Pontimicrobium sp. SW4: one gene and its partner. The protein of the gene in region 1 interacts with the protein of each later gene in a pairwise test. Links are inferred from orthologs where the notes say so. Each region holds a gene or a part of one and is shown on either strand. Other genes may lie near its edges. The genes, in order: ABGB03_RS07795 and dnaE.

Evidence for each region.
Region 2: the proteins of ABGB03_RS07795 (region 1) and dnaE interact in binary tests that used the Escherichia coli proteins (3 or more experiments, as listed by UniProt). The link is inferred for Pontimicrobium sp. SW4 from one-to-one orthologs.

Annotation. Positions count from the first base shown.
Region 1 is NZ_CP157199.1:1,662,117-1,668,547, forward strand. Bases 1,695-4,676 are described here. They hold ABGB03_RS07795 (DNA polymerase III subunit gamma/tau), read left to right. Parts: upstream 1,695-2,290; coding sequence 2,291-4,063; downstream 4,064-4,676. Other genes in these bases: ABGB03_RS07785 (RsmD family RNA methyltransferase), read left to right, coding at 1,695-1,826; ABGB03_RS07800 (DUF4738 domain-containing protein), read left to right, coding at 4,063-4,626; ABGB03_RS07805 (tRNA-(ms[2]io[6]A)-hydroxylase), read left to right, coding at 4,629-4,676. In the rest of the region: ABGB03_RS07775 (hypothetical protein), read left to right, coding at 1-472; ABGB03_RS07780 (DUF3822 family protein), read left to right, coding at 498-1,277; more of ABGB03_RS07785, read left to right, coding at 1,278-1,694; more of ABGB03_RS07805, read left to right, coding at 4,677-5,210; ABGB03_RS07810 (exopolyphosphatase), read right to left, coding at 5,207-6,112. UniProt on the Escherichia coli protein: Part of the beta sliding clamp loading complex, which hydrolyzes ATP to load the beta clamp onto primed DNA to form the DNA replication pre-initiation complex.
Region 2 is NZ_CP157199.1:95,362-103,711, forward strand. Bases 1,708-6,608 are described here. They hold dnaE (DNA polymerase III subunit alpha), read left to right. Parts: upstream 1,708-2,028; coding sequence 2,029-6,408; downstream 6,409-6,608. Other genes in these bases: ABGB03_RS00515 (DUF6252 family protein), read left to right, coding at 1,708-1,875; ABGB03_RS00525 (metalloregulator ArsR/SmtB family transcription factor), read right to left, coding at 6,405-6,608. Outside these bases: ABGB03_RS00500 (DUF2383 domain-containing protein), read left to right, coding at 1-166; ribosome maturation factor RimM, read right to left, coding at 155-679; ABGB03_RS00510 (30S ribosomal protein S16), read right to left, coding at 740-1,252; more of ABGB03_RS00515, read left to right, coding at 1,384-1,707; more of ABGB03_RS00525, read right to left, coding at 6,609-6,731; ABGB03_RS00530 (SRPBCC domain-containing protein), read right to left, coding at 6,721-7,152; trxA (thioredoxin), read left to right, coding at 7,377-7,694; ABGB03_RS00540 (M1 family aminopeptidase), read left to right, coding at 7,784-8,350. UniProt on the Escherichia coli protein: DNA polymerase III is a complex, multichain enzyme responsible for most of the replicative synthesis in bacteria. This DNA polymerase also exhibits 3' to 5' exonuclease activity. The alpha chain is the DNA polymerase catalytic subunit.

The DNA of each region.
Region 1 (6,431 bases):
GAAATTTGAAGGTGATTTTGATAATTTAATTAAGTTTATTGATACTGCTCAGTTTACCATTACACAGCGTCGTGACTCTTCTGTTATAGATGAAGAGCAAACTAGACGTTTTCAAGTTGACACCTATAAAGATATTGTTATTGTTGATACTTTGGGTTATGTATCTGTAAAAGACTCTTTATTTGGTGCAGATCCAAGATATAAAACGATGATGAATATTCCTTCTGCTGAGCCTGGAGCTAAGTTTGAGTTAAAAGCTGGTTTTCTAGAGCAAAACGGTATGAAAATTCCTGTTTTTGAAGCAAAAGCAATGAAATCTATAATATTATTCGATCAGGATAAAAACTTAATTGCAAAAGAAAATCAAGTAATTTCGGTTGATGGTGTAAATGGTGATGCAATTAAAGTAGGATCAATGGAGGAAGTTAATACAACAGGAAACTGGCCTAAAAACTTTTCAAACGAACAGTAAAATAGACATATTACAAAATAATGCATTGTCCATTCAAGTTAGCTTGAGTGGACTTTCTTTTTGTGTCTTGAATTTAAGCACACAATCAGTTGTTTTTTATAAGAAAATCTTATTTGATAAGAAACTCAATCCAAGTGATGTTCTTGATAAATTAACTCACCAATTTAATACTGAAGATAGTTTAAAAGAATCATTTAAATCTGTTACAGTTATTCATGAAAACGAATTATCGGCATTAGTACCAAAATCATTATTTAATGAAGAACATTTAGCTGACTATTTAAAGTTCAACTCTAAAATTCTACGTTCAGATTTTATAACTTATGATGAAATATCTACAAATGATAGTGTTAACGTATATGTTCCCTATGTAAACATTAACAATTATATATATGATTCCTTTGGTGAGTTTGAATTCAAGCACTTTTCTACAATTGTTTTAGAAACTCTTTTAAATCTTGAAAAAAATGCTCAAACTACTAAAATGTATATTCACATAGCGGATACTCATTTTGAAATTATTGTTATTAAAAAAGGTCAACTGCAATTATATAATACTTTTGATTATTCCACTAAAGAAGATTTTATTTATTACATCTTATTTACAGCAGAGCAATTAGAACTAAATCCTGAGAAAACTCCTCTTATTCTATTAGGCAATGTTACTAAAGAGAATGAACTATATAAAATAGCCTATACATATGTTCGAAATGTGTCAATTATAGAGCCTAAGACAACAATTACACCAGCAGAAGGTATTAGTAAAGCCTATTTATCAAATTTTGTAATCACAAATAGTTTTTAAATGCGTATAATATCTGGATTATATAAAGGACGGCGCATTACTGCTCCAAAAAAACTACCTGTAAGACCAACTACAGATATGGCAAAAGAAGCCTTATTTAATATTTTAAACAATCGTTTTTATTTTGATGACATCTCTGTATTAGATCTTTTTGCTGGTACTGGTAATATAAGTTATGAATTTGCATCTCGTGGTACTGAAGATATAACAAGTGTAGACAAAGATTTTGGTTGCACAAAATTCATTGCTCATACATCTGATGAATTCGATTTCGATATTCGAGTAATAAAAGCTGATGTTTTTAAATTCTTAGAAACAACCAAGCAAAAGCATACTGTTATTTTTGCTGATCCTCCTTACGATTTTAGCATAGATGCTTTTTCAAAAATTCCAGAACTTGTTTTTCAAAATCAATTATTAGTAGATGATGGTATCTTAATAATTGAGCATTCTAAACATACCAATCTGTCAAGTTTAGCAAGTTATTCCTATTCCAAAAACTATGGAGGCAATAGGTTTAGTTTTTTTGAACTGCCTAAGGCGGATTAAAAAAATACTATAAAAAACAAATCCCAAATAGAGTATATATTACTATATGGGATTGTTTAATTAAGCAAATCTATAAGCCGAATTCTGTACTCTAAAGAGTCCTTATCATTTATCTACATTTACTGTTACCAGTAAACTTTAGCTGTCTACCCTCCAACATCACGCGTGCAGCGCTCAAACATTGGTTTACATGACATTGCACCACATAGAGTTTACCTGATTTCACTACAGCATTACCTGTACATTCTTTCTGTTGCACTTTTCCTAGCCTCACGACTGGTGGCTGTTAGCCACTATGCTGCACTATGGTGTTCGGACTTTCCTCCCAAAGTATAAACCTTGAGCGATAAGGCGATCTACTTACCACAAAAGTACATAAATTGTTAATAACTCAACTTAAAATAGTGCTTACTAATTCTTAATTTTAAACTGAATTTTTAACTTTGCTATTCTAAGTTTTTTCAATGGAACACTTTGTAGTATCTGCACGTAAATACAGACCACAAACATTTAAAGATGTTGTTGGACAGCAAGCTATTACAAATACGTTATTAAATGCTATTGAAAACAACCATTTAGCACAAGCTTTATTATTTACAGGTCCTCGTGGTGTTGGTAAAACGACATGTGCACGTATTCTTGCTAAAATGATTAATAGTGAAGGTGAAGAAAAAGAGGATGAAGATTTTGCATTTAACATTTTTGAACTTGACGCAGCTTCTAATAACTCGGTAGATGATATTAGAAATTTAACCGATCAAGTTCGTATTCCACCACAAGTTGGTAAATACAAAGTGTATATTATAGATGAAGTGCATATGCTGTCGCAATCGGCATTTAATGCCTTTTTAAAAACGCTAGAAGAACCACCAAAGCATTGTATTTTTATTCTAGCAACTACAGAAAAACATAAGATTATTCCAACTATATTATCGCGTTGTCAAATATTTGATTTTAAACGGATTACAGTTAAAGATGCAAAAAACTACTTGAAGTACATTGCAGAGCAACAAGAAATCGATGCTGAGGATGATGCTTTGCACATTATTGCTCAAAAAGCCGATGGAGCTATGCGAGATGCGCTTTCAATTTTTGATCGTGTTGTTAGTTTCTCAGGCAAGCATTTAACAAGGCAGGCTGTAACCGAAAACTTAAATGTATTAGATTACGAAACCTATTTTAAAAGCACCGATTTAATTTTAGAGAATAATATTCCTGAATTACTATTACAATTCAATAATACTATATCTAAAGGTTTTGATGGGCATCATTTTATTGCAGGTTTAGCTTCACACTTTAGAGATCTTTTAGTTTGTAAAACACCTGAAACTATAGATTTACTTGAAGTTGGTGACCAAACAAAAGAAAAATACTTAAAGCAATCTAAAAAAACATCTCAAAGTTTCTTACTAAAAGGAATAGAGCTAGCTAACGATTGTGATCTTAAATATAAAACCAGTAGAAATCAACGTTTGCTGGTGGAATTATGCCTTATGCAACTTGCCTCTATCACTTATGATGGAGAAAAAAAAAATAGCAGTAGCCACTTTATAATTCCAGCATCCTACTTTAAAAGTAAAGGTATTACTCCAATTCCTATTAAAAGGCCAGTCAATACAGAAGCAGAAGCCAGTATAACGATATCTACTCAATCTATAGAGCAATCGGTTGTAAACGAACCACAACCTGAACCTATAAAAGCAGCGTCGGTTGAAAATGAAGTTGCTCAAAAACTAGCAATAAAGAGACCGAAAATAATTTTAAACAAGCAAACAAAAACTACCTCTGGTTTATCGCTTAGTAGTATAAAAAAGAAAAAAGAACATCTTATTCGGCAGATGGAAGTTGTTATTGATGAAGAAAACCTTCCAACAGATTCTTTTTCTGAAAGCAACATGCAAATAGCATGGGAAGAGTTTGTTGTTAATTTAGAAAAGAAAGGAAAATATAATTTAGCATCAATTTTGCGAATTGATACACCAAAACTATCCTCTGAGACTGTCATTAATATGGTGTTTCCGAATTCTACTAATAAAGTAGAAGTTGAAAGGCAACAGTATGATTTACTTGCCTATTTAAGAAAAAAACTTAATAATTTTTCAATAACACTGGATATTACTGTAAATGAAGAATTAGAAAAAAAGTATGCCTATACTCCTATTGAAAAATATGAGAAACTAAAAGAGAAAAATCCAAATATTGACTTATTACGTAAAACTTTTGACTTAGATATATAATGAAATACATTTTAGCTCTTTTTATGGTATCATTTGTGTTCTTTACAAGTTGTGATGGAAAAGACAGGGCAAAAAAAACCAGTAAAGAAATATTAGAGGATAGTAATTTGTCACCTTCTTTTTTTGAGCAGGTAAGTTACATTCCTGAGCAATATTCCGAAGAAATTGTTGATACCACCTTTAGTAATGGTTTTAAAATAAGTACCAAGTATTTTTCTGATATGAATAACAATGTTCTAAATGAATTTGAAATAGATACAATTCATTATAAACATTATTATAGAGAATTTATAACTGAGCTCACTGTAGAATTTCAAGAAAAGAAAATATTTAGTAAAACTATTGACAAATCTCTTTTTGAAAACAAAGATGATGCTCATTTTTGGGAGCAATCTATTATGCTAGGACTCTTTATTGATAAAGAGTTGACCGATAATGATAAGTTATTTACTGTAGCTTCTTTTTGCATACCTGAATCGGAAATTTGCAAAGATTTTCGCTTAGTTATAGCTAACAATGGTGACATGGAAATTATTGAATTAAAAACTGAAGAAGTACACTAATTATGTTAGGACTCAAACTACCCACTGATCCTCGTTGGGTAAACATCGTTGAAAAAAATATAGAAGAAATACTAACAGACCATGCCTTTTGTGAGCAAAAAGCAACGAGTACAGCCATTTCGCTAATTGTTAGTTTTCCTGAGTATACCGATTTAGTTCAAGAAATGATTGAACTTGTTAAAGAAGAGATGAGTCATTTTAAAATGGTCCATGATATTATTCTAGAACGTGGTTACAACTTGGGTAGAGATAGAAAAGATGATTACGTATTACAATTACTGAAATTCTTTCCCAAAGGAGGTAGTAGAACAACACAATTGGTACATCGCTTATTATATGCTGCTTTAATTGAAGCTAGAAGCTGCGAGCGTTTTAGATTATTATCAGAAGAACTGGAAGATAAAAAATTAGCAGGTTTTTATAAAAAACTCATGATTAGTGAAGCCAACCATTATACAATGTTTTTAGGTTATGCGCGACAATATGGAGATAGAAAAGAAGTAGATAAAAAATGGCAAGATTTATTGGAATATGAAGCCCAAATCATGAAAAACTTAGGAAATAAAGAAACTGTTCATGGTTAAATAGTTTTGCTAGGTATTGTTTCATAGTACAAACTCTTTATTATACCATCAGACAATCCAATTTTTGGCACATAAATGTGTTTTGCTCTACTCCATTTCATTGCCGATAAATATATTTGCATAGCTGGAATTATAACATCTGCCCTATCTTGGTTTAAATCTAATTCTGTAATACGTTCTTCATAAGAATAAGATTTTAGAGTATGGTAATAAGTACTTAAATAAAAATATGTAAGTGGTTTACCAATAGCTTTACCTGAGATTTTAAATATTTTGTTAATATTTCCTCCAGATCCAATCACATCTACTTTATCGTACTTTTCGGTATTTAATTTAATCCATGATTCTAATTCCAGCCAAGTTTCTCGTTTTACAATATCATTTAAAAGCCTTACAGTTCCAATTTTAAAAGATTTTGAGGTTACTTTTTCACCATTATGAATAATAGAAAATTCAGTACTTCCACCTCCAACATCAACATAGACATAATTTCTATCGTTATCTATATACTCATGTAAATCAGTTTCCGCTATTATAGCAGCTTCCTCTTCTCCATCTATTATATCAATTTGAATTTTAGAATGTTCAAATATTTCTTGTGCTATTTCAACGCCATTTGTAGCCTCACGCATTGCAGATGTCGCACATGCTTTATAACGTTCTACTTTATGAGATTTCATAAGCAGCTTAAATGCCATCATTGTATCTTTTAAGCGCCTTTTGTTTTCATTAGAAATAGTATTTTTTAAAAAAACTTCGGCTCCTAATCTAATTGGAACTCTAACTAGAGAACTCTTTTTAAAGCGAGTTGGTTTCCCTTCTTCCTCAATTATTATAGCAATTAATAGCCTAACAGCATTTGAACCAATATCTATAGCACCATACTTTTTAATTGATAGCATAAAATCTTTTTTAATAATATCGAGGAATCATTTAACGATTTTCAAAAATAAGCATTCTTATTACTTCAAAAAATTAATATTCAACTAAGTATTATAACACATATCACTGCATCTAATTCAAAATAATTATATTATATAGTCTTTTTCCTACTATTAATTACATTTTATCGGATAATTTATTCATTTTATAGAATTATACATATATTGTCATCGATAAAAAAATTGAACCAAATCTATTTTTTATCTCTATAAAAAGTAAAACCTACTACTATCTATTTTATATATAGCAAAAACCTATACATATAATTTAGAAATACAT
Region 2 (8,350 bases), 1.6 Mb from region 1 along the record:
GATTGACCAAATATGTAGTATGAAAGAATGGGGTATTGATAATTACAATGACTTACTACAGGAGTTTAATTTATCTTTATCTTTATGTAGACTGTTGGTAGAGCAGCGAGATTTACTTCATTATAAAATGAATAGCCTAAAGGTAAGGGAAACCTTAGAAGTATAAATCTATTAATCCCTCTGGAGTTTCAACTAAAATAGTTTTTGTTTCTCTATTTACTTCTACGATAAACTCGTCATTCATTGGAATTAAAATCTCAATACCATCGCGATCTACTTCAAAAAGAGCTTGTGCTGTGGAATCATTTATAGCCTTAACAGTTCCAACTTCACCAAAGTTTTTATCAGTAATTTTAAATCCAATCACTTCGTGAAAGTAAAATTTATTTCCTTCTAATTTTGGTAAGAATTCTAACGGTAAATACAATTCACTTTTTAATAAGGCTTCAGCATCCGCTTCAGTATCGACTTCTTCAAATTTAATGCGTAATAATTCAGATTTATGAAGTTGCGAACTTTCAATAAAAAAAGGAATTAAGTTATTTCTTACTTGAACAAACATAGCATCCAAATGCTCATATAGTTCAGGTTGATCTGTATCTAGTTTAGCTAAAAGTTCTCCTTTAAAGCTGTATTTTTTAACAATCTTACCTAAATAAAAACAATCTTCTTTCTTCATATAATTAAATAAAAAACCCAGACACAAAGGTCTGGGTTTAAAAGTATAAAAAATAATTTTTTATTCTTCTTCGTTTGTAGCTTGTACTTCTTCAGCTGGAGCCTCTTCTGTTGCTTCTTCCACAACTGGAGCTGCCGCTGCAATTCGAGCTTCGTTTGCTGCTTTTTCAGCTTCAAAAGCTTTTGCTTTAGCTTCAGCGTCTACTTTAGCTAGGCCATCTTTTTTAGCTTCAACTTTAGCTGCCTTTTCATCTAACCAAGCTTGAAATTTCTTTTCAGCTTCTTCTTCTGTTAAAGCACCTTTACGTACACCACCTGCTAAATGATTTTTTAGCATTGCGCCTTTATAAGATAAAATTGCTCTTGCAGTGTCAGTAGGTTGTGCTCCATTTTGAAGCCATTTTACAGCACTATCAACATTTAAATCTATAATTGCTGGGTTTACATTTGGATTGTAACTTCCTATTTTTTCTAAGAATTTACCATCTCTTTTTGATCTTGCATCTGCTGCAACAATCCAGTAAAAAGGTTTTCCTTTTTTACCGTGTCTTTGTAGTCTTAATTTAACTGACATAAAAAATTAATTTGTGAGGTTCTCGACCTCGATTATTAATGAGAGCGCAAAGATACTATATTTTTCTAATTCACAATTATTTAGTTTACTTTTTTATTATACTTTTGATGGCTTATAATCGTTACTTAGTTATGAAAAAGTTAAATGCAGTCCTTATCGTTATTCTTACAATGTTAAGTTGTAGTGATGAAATTAGATTTAATTCACCTGCTATGCAAGCAAATAAGAATAATGAGTTGTGGCGTTCAGATTTTTTTGCAGCAGATATTGATAATGGAGGTTTTGTTATTGAGGGTAGAGACTCTGGAGAAACAGTTCAACTAATAACTACAAGCGATACTAGAGGAATATTTAGTCTTGGGTTAGATAGTGATAACGTTGCAATTTTTAAAGATTTTGATGGAACAGTTTATTCCACCAAGAATGCCCCAGACCCAAGTTTAGGGACATACCCAACAAGTGGTGAAATTATTGTTGAAGACATAGATAATGACGACCCAAAAAATTTATATGGGACGTTTTGGTTTTATGCTTATACAGCAGATGGATTAAAAGTAATTAACTTTAACAAAGGTGTATTCTACAAAGTGCCTTTAGCTGGTGGTTTGTTACAAATCAACTAGAATATAAAAACTTAAAAATAAATTAATAAAAGTATTTAATCCATAATTACTTTTTTGTTCAAAACTGTTTATAACTTCACTTTAAAAAAGCATTAATTCTACGTAATTTTATCATCTTACTTTTTCCTCTAAAAGGAAATAAAAAAGGAATTTATGTACTTAATTTTCGATACAGAAACAACAGGGTTACCAAAACGTTGGAATGCTCCAATTACCGATACTGATAATTGGCCAAGAGCTGTCCAAATTGCATGGCAACTGCATGATGCAATGGGAAACTGTATTGAACATCAAGATTATTTAATACAACCCAACGGATTTAATATTCCTTATGATGCCGAAAAAATACATGGTATTTCTACCGAATTGGCACAGGAGCAAGGGTTGCCATTAGCTGAGGTTTTAGAAAAATTCAACGAAGCACTTAATAAATCGAAATTTGTTGTCGGACAAAATGTTGGTTTTGATTTAAATATCATGGGTTGTGAGTTTTTTCGAGAAGATACTGCAACTAAATTGTTGGAACTTCCTGTCTTAGATACGTGTACGGAACATACTGCCGAATTATGTAAACTCCCAGGAGGTCGTGGTGGGAAATTTAAATTACCAACACTTACAGAGTTGCACGAATATTTATTTGGAGAAGCTTTTAACGAAGCGCATAATGCAACTGCCGATGTTGAGGCAACCACACGTTGTTTTTTAGAATTAATTAGAAGAAAACAGTACACTAAAGAACAACTGGATGTTCAGCCAGATTATTTTGAAAATTTTTCCATAGCTAATCCTAAGGAAATTCAACTTATTGGATTAAAGCATATCAATCTCCAGAAAGCATCTGCTAAAATTCATGAACAATTACAGGAGACACAAGAGATTGAAAACATTGAAAGCTCTGTTGATGTTTCAGAATTAGAAAATGCCAACTTTGTGCATCTTCATAATCACTCGCAGTTTTCGGTATTACAGTCCACTATTAGTATTAAAGATTTGGTTGCTTCTACAGCTAAACATAACATGAATGCTGTAGCATTAACAGATCATGCTAACATGATGGGAGCATTTCATTTTGTAAAAGAAGTGAAAAACCATAATAGAATTATCAAGGAGCAAAACGAAGAAGCTCTTGAAAAAGGAGAAGCTCCAGTTGGTGAAGAAATAAAACCAATTATTGGTTGTGAATTTTTTGTCTGTGAAGACCATTTAAACAAGTCACACAAAGATTATGGTTACCAAATTGTGCTGTTAGCCAAAAATAAAAACGGCTATCAAAATTTGGTGAAAATGGCATCCATTGCCTACACAGATGGCTTTTATTATGTGCCAAGAATTGACAAAAAAGTAGTAGAACAATACAAAGATGACATTATAGTTCTTTCAGGAAATCTCTATGGAGAAGTGTCGAGTAAGATTCTTAATGTTGGTGAAAAGCAAGCTGAGGAAGCCTTGGTTTGGTGGAAAGACCAGTTTAAAGATGATTTCTATCTTGAGATTATGCAACACAATCAAGAGGATGAAAGACGTGTTAATCAAGTATTAAAAGAGTTCGCAAATAAGCATGATGTAAAGTTGGTCGCAACAAATAACAATTATTATTGTGAGCAAGATGATGCTAATGCACATGACATTTTATTGTGTGTAAAAGATGGTGAAAAGCAAGGGACTCCAATAGGAAGAGGTCGAGGCTATCGTTATGGCTTACCAAATCAAGAATACTTTTTTAAGTCTTCTGAAGAAATGAAAGCGTTGTTTAAAGATACTCCTGAAGCTATTGTCAATATTCAAGAAGTCGTGGACAAAGTGGAAGCTTTTGAACTAGCTAGAGATGTATTACTGCCAGAATTTGGTATTCCTGATGAATTTAAGGATGAGCAAGATTTAGAAGATGGAGGCAAACGAGGAGAGAATGCTTATTTAAGACATATTACTTACGAGGGTGCTAAAAAACGTTACGGAGAAATCACAAAAGAAATAGAAGAACGACTAGATTTTGAGCTCGCAACTATTGAAAATACAGGGTATCCAGGATATTTCTTAATTGTTGAAGACTTTATTCGAGAAGCGAGAAATATGGATGTATCTGTTGGTCCAGGACGTGGTTCAGCAGCAGGCTCTGTAGTGGCTTATTGTTTATGGATTACCAATATTGACCCTTTAAAGTACGATTTACTTTTTGAGCGTTTCTTAAATCCAGATCGTGTAAGTATGCCTGATATTGATATCGATTTTGATGATGAAGGTCGTGGACGTGTTATGGATTATGTCATAGATAAATATGGAGCTAATCAAGTAGCGCAAATTATTACTTATGGAACTATGGCTGCAAAGTCCTCCATTCGTGATACAGCTAGAGTATTGGATTTACCATTATTTGATGCTGATAGAATAGCGAAACTCATTCCTACCATGTCTAAACTTGGGAAGATTTTTGGTGCAGACGAAAAGAAACTTAAAGGGATGTTTCGTGCTGAAGATTTAGAAAAAGTTAATCAGCTATTAAATATAGCAGATGGTGAGGATCTTGAGGCCGAAACGGTAAATCTTGCAAGAATTTTAGAAGGCTCTGTAAGAAATACAGGAATTCACGCTTGTGGCGTTATTATAACACCAAGTGATATTACAAACTATGTTCCAGTGGCAACAGCCAAAGATTCGGATTTGTATGTCACACAATTTGACAACTCGGTTGTGGAAGATGCTGGATTGTTGAAGATGGATTTCCTTGGTTTAAAGACCTTAACCCTTATAAAGGATACCGTAAAAATTGTAAAAGCCAAACATAATGTAGATTTAGATCCTGACAATTTCCCAATTGATGATGAAAAGACGTATGAGTTGTTCCAAAGAGGAGAAACCGTAGGGATTTTCCAATACGAATCTCCAGGGATGCAAAAACACATGAAGGATTTAAAACCTACCGTTTTTGATGACCTTATTGCAATGAACGCCTTGTATCGTCCTGGGCCGATGGAATACATTCCAAGTTTTATTGCACGTAAACACGGCGATGAAGAGATAGAATATGACCTTCCGGAAATGGAGGAATACCTTAAGGAAACCTATGGTATTACAGTCTATCAGGAGCAGGTAATGTTATTGTCGCAGAAGTTGGCAGATTTCACCAAAGGTGAAGCAGATGTATTGCGTAAAGCCATGGGGAAAAAGCAGAAAGCGGTTCTTGATAAAATGAAACCTAAGTTTATAGAGCAAGCTGCTGCAAAAGGAATGGACAAGGAGAAACTCGAAAAAATCTGGAAAGATTGGGAAGCTTTTGCAAGTTATGCCTTCAACAAATCGCACTCAACATGTTATGCTTGGATAGCCTATCAAACTGCTTATTTGAAAGCGCATTATCCAGCCGAATATATGGCTGCTGTGTTATCAAATAACATGAACGATATCAAGCAAGTGACTTTTTTCATGGAAGAATGCAAGCGCATGAAATTAAACGTGCTTGGTCCAGATGTGAACGAATCCTATTATAAGTTCTCAGTAAACCAAGATAATGCAGTTCGTTTTGGTATGGGAGCGATTAAAGGTGTTGGTCATGGAGCTGTAAAAACCATTGTAGAAAACCGGAAAAAAGATGGGCCATATAAATCCATTTTTGATTTAGCAAAACGCATTGATTTGCGTGCAGCTAATAAAAAAGCATTTGAAAATCTTGCTAATGCTGGTGGTTTTGATTGCTTTAAAGAAACACATCGTGCACAATATTTTATTGATGAAGGAGATGGTATAACATTTCTAGAAAAAACAATTAAATACGCAAATAAATATCAAGAAAACGAAAATTCAGCTCAAGTAAGTTTGTTTGGAGAATCTAGTGATGTTCAAATTCCGGAACCTGAAGTGCCTCCTTGTGAAGAATGGGGAACTATGGAAAAACTGGCACGTGAAAAAGAAGTAGTTGGTATTTATATTTCTGGACATCCATTAGACGATTTCAAAATTGAAATGACCACATTCTGTAATGCTGAAGTGTCTTTATTTAAAGACCTTGAAAATTATGTAAATAGAGAGTTGACTTTTGGTGGCGTAGTGACAGATGTGCAACATCGTGTAAGTAAGCAAGGAAAAGGCTGGGCGTTATTTACTATCGAAGATTATGTGGAATCTTATGAGTTTAGAATTTTTGGAGAAGAATATTTAAAATTCAGACACTTTTTAATGGTTAGTAATTTTGTGTATGTGAGAGCTTATATTAAAGAAGGATGGGTAAATAGAGACACAGGAAAGAAAGGTGAACCAAGAATTCAATATAATAGTTTCCAATTATTGCATGATGTAATGGATAGTTATGCAAAGAAACTATCTATTCAATTTGATATTAAAGACATTCAAGAAGATCGTATAAAAAGCATTAAAGACTTGTTAAGAATGCACGAAGGGAATCATCATTTAAATTTTGTGATTTACGATAATAAAGAGCAAATTAAATTACAAATGCCTAGTAGAAAACAAAAAGTAAAAATATCGCAAGAATTACTTGAGGAATTAGAGAGTCAACAAGTGTTTTATAAGTTGAATTAAGAATCTTTACTATCCAAAAAATCACTTAACTTACCTAACTTGTCATCCCAAAATTGCTCATAAAATTTAATCCATTTATTTACTTCTTCTAACGGCTTTGCATTGGCATTACAAAAACGTTCGCGACCTAGTGCATTAATATGTACTAAGCCTGCATCTTCCAAAGTTTTAATGTGTTTCGTTACACCTTGTCTTGTAATTTCAAACTGGTTAGAAATTTGAGTAATTGACAATGCTGAAGTAGCAATCACTAAGGCGTGAAAAATATCACGCCTTGTTGGGTCTGCGATTGCTTTAAATAGTTTTGTAATATTATCTTGCATCAACTTTTTCTTTTAAAAATTCTGTTAATTCATTGATGCAATTATCCCAGCCTCCACTAAAACTTTCAAATATTGCTATTGCTGTATCTCCTTGATAGTTTGAAATACCTGAATGTTCAAGATATAGTTTCGTGCCATTTTTGGTGGATTCAAGCTCCCATTTTACAGTAGTCTCTGTTTTAGTGTCACCAACTATCCACGTATAAATTAATATGTAAGGATTTGCATTTTTCACTTCTCCGCTAATCACCGTACAGCCTTTTTCGTTTGGTGGAGAAGTAAAGGTGTATTTGTAGCCTTCTTCAGCTTTAAAATCTGCTGGTATAAACCACGTTGAAATTTCTTCAGCTTTACTTATGGCATTCCATACAGCATCAATAGAATGATTTAATAGTACTTCCTTTTTAATAATGTCTTTCATAATTATTCGTTTTATTTATACGCAACTAATTGGTTGCTAAATTAAAACATATATATTTAATACGCAACTATTTAGTTGCGTATAATTTTTTTGTTATTTTAATTATTATAGTGTCAATCAATTTCCAAATAAACAAAACAAATAGTGTAGTTGTAAGCTTTGGCAAAATTTTTGACTAATTTTGCATATAAATTAGTAGTAATACACAATTAAATTAAAATATTATGGCATTAGAAATAACAGATGCAACGTTTGAAGAAACGGTTTTAAAAAGCGACAAGCCAGTAATGGTAGATTTTTGGGCTGCTTGGTGTGGACCATGTAGAATGGTTGGACCTATCATTGACCAAATAAGTGAAGAATATGCAGACAAGGCTGTTGTTGGAAAAGTAGATGTAGATGCAAATCAAGAATTTGCAGCGAAATATGGTGTTAGAAATATACCAACAGTTTTAGTATTTAAAGATGGAGAAGTTGTAGGAAGACAAGTTGGTGTAGCTCCAAAAAATGCTTACACAGAAGCAATAGACTCATTGTTATAAATTAATTTAACAAATAAGCTTATAGAAAAGGTTTGGCAATGCGCTAAACCTTTTCTATTTTTAGTACCTCTTACTTTTATAGTTGTATTATGAAGCAAATATGTTTAGGGCTTTTAGCCCTTTTTTTGGTAGCATGTAGTAATAATGATAAAGTTACCGAATCTGCTTTATTAGCTAAAGGTATATCGTTGGATTTAGCAGAATTTAGAGTAGAACAGCTTTCAAATATCGAGTATCATTTAACCTTTGATATTCCAGAATCGTTAGATGCACCTGTAGTTTCCAATTTAAAACTGGAAACTACCATTCAAAATTTAGAACAACCACTTATTTTAGATTTCAACGCAGACAAGTCCTTACTTTTAAGCGTTAATGCCAATGGAAACGATATTGATATTAAGCATGAAAATGAGCATTTAATAATTGATGCTACTTACTTAATAGAAGGTGAAAACATCATTGAAGTTGCTTTTAATGCTGGCGAATTATCTCTGAACAGAAATAAGGAATATTTATATACTTTACTTGTGCCAGATAGAGCAAGTACATTGTTTCCATGTTTTGACCAACCAGATTTAAAAGCAGTTTACCATTTAAATATTGCAGCACCTAAAGACTGGAACGTATTATGTGGTGCACTATTGAAAGATACTATT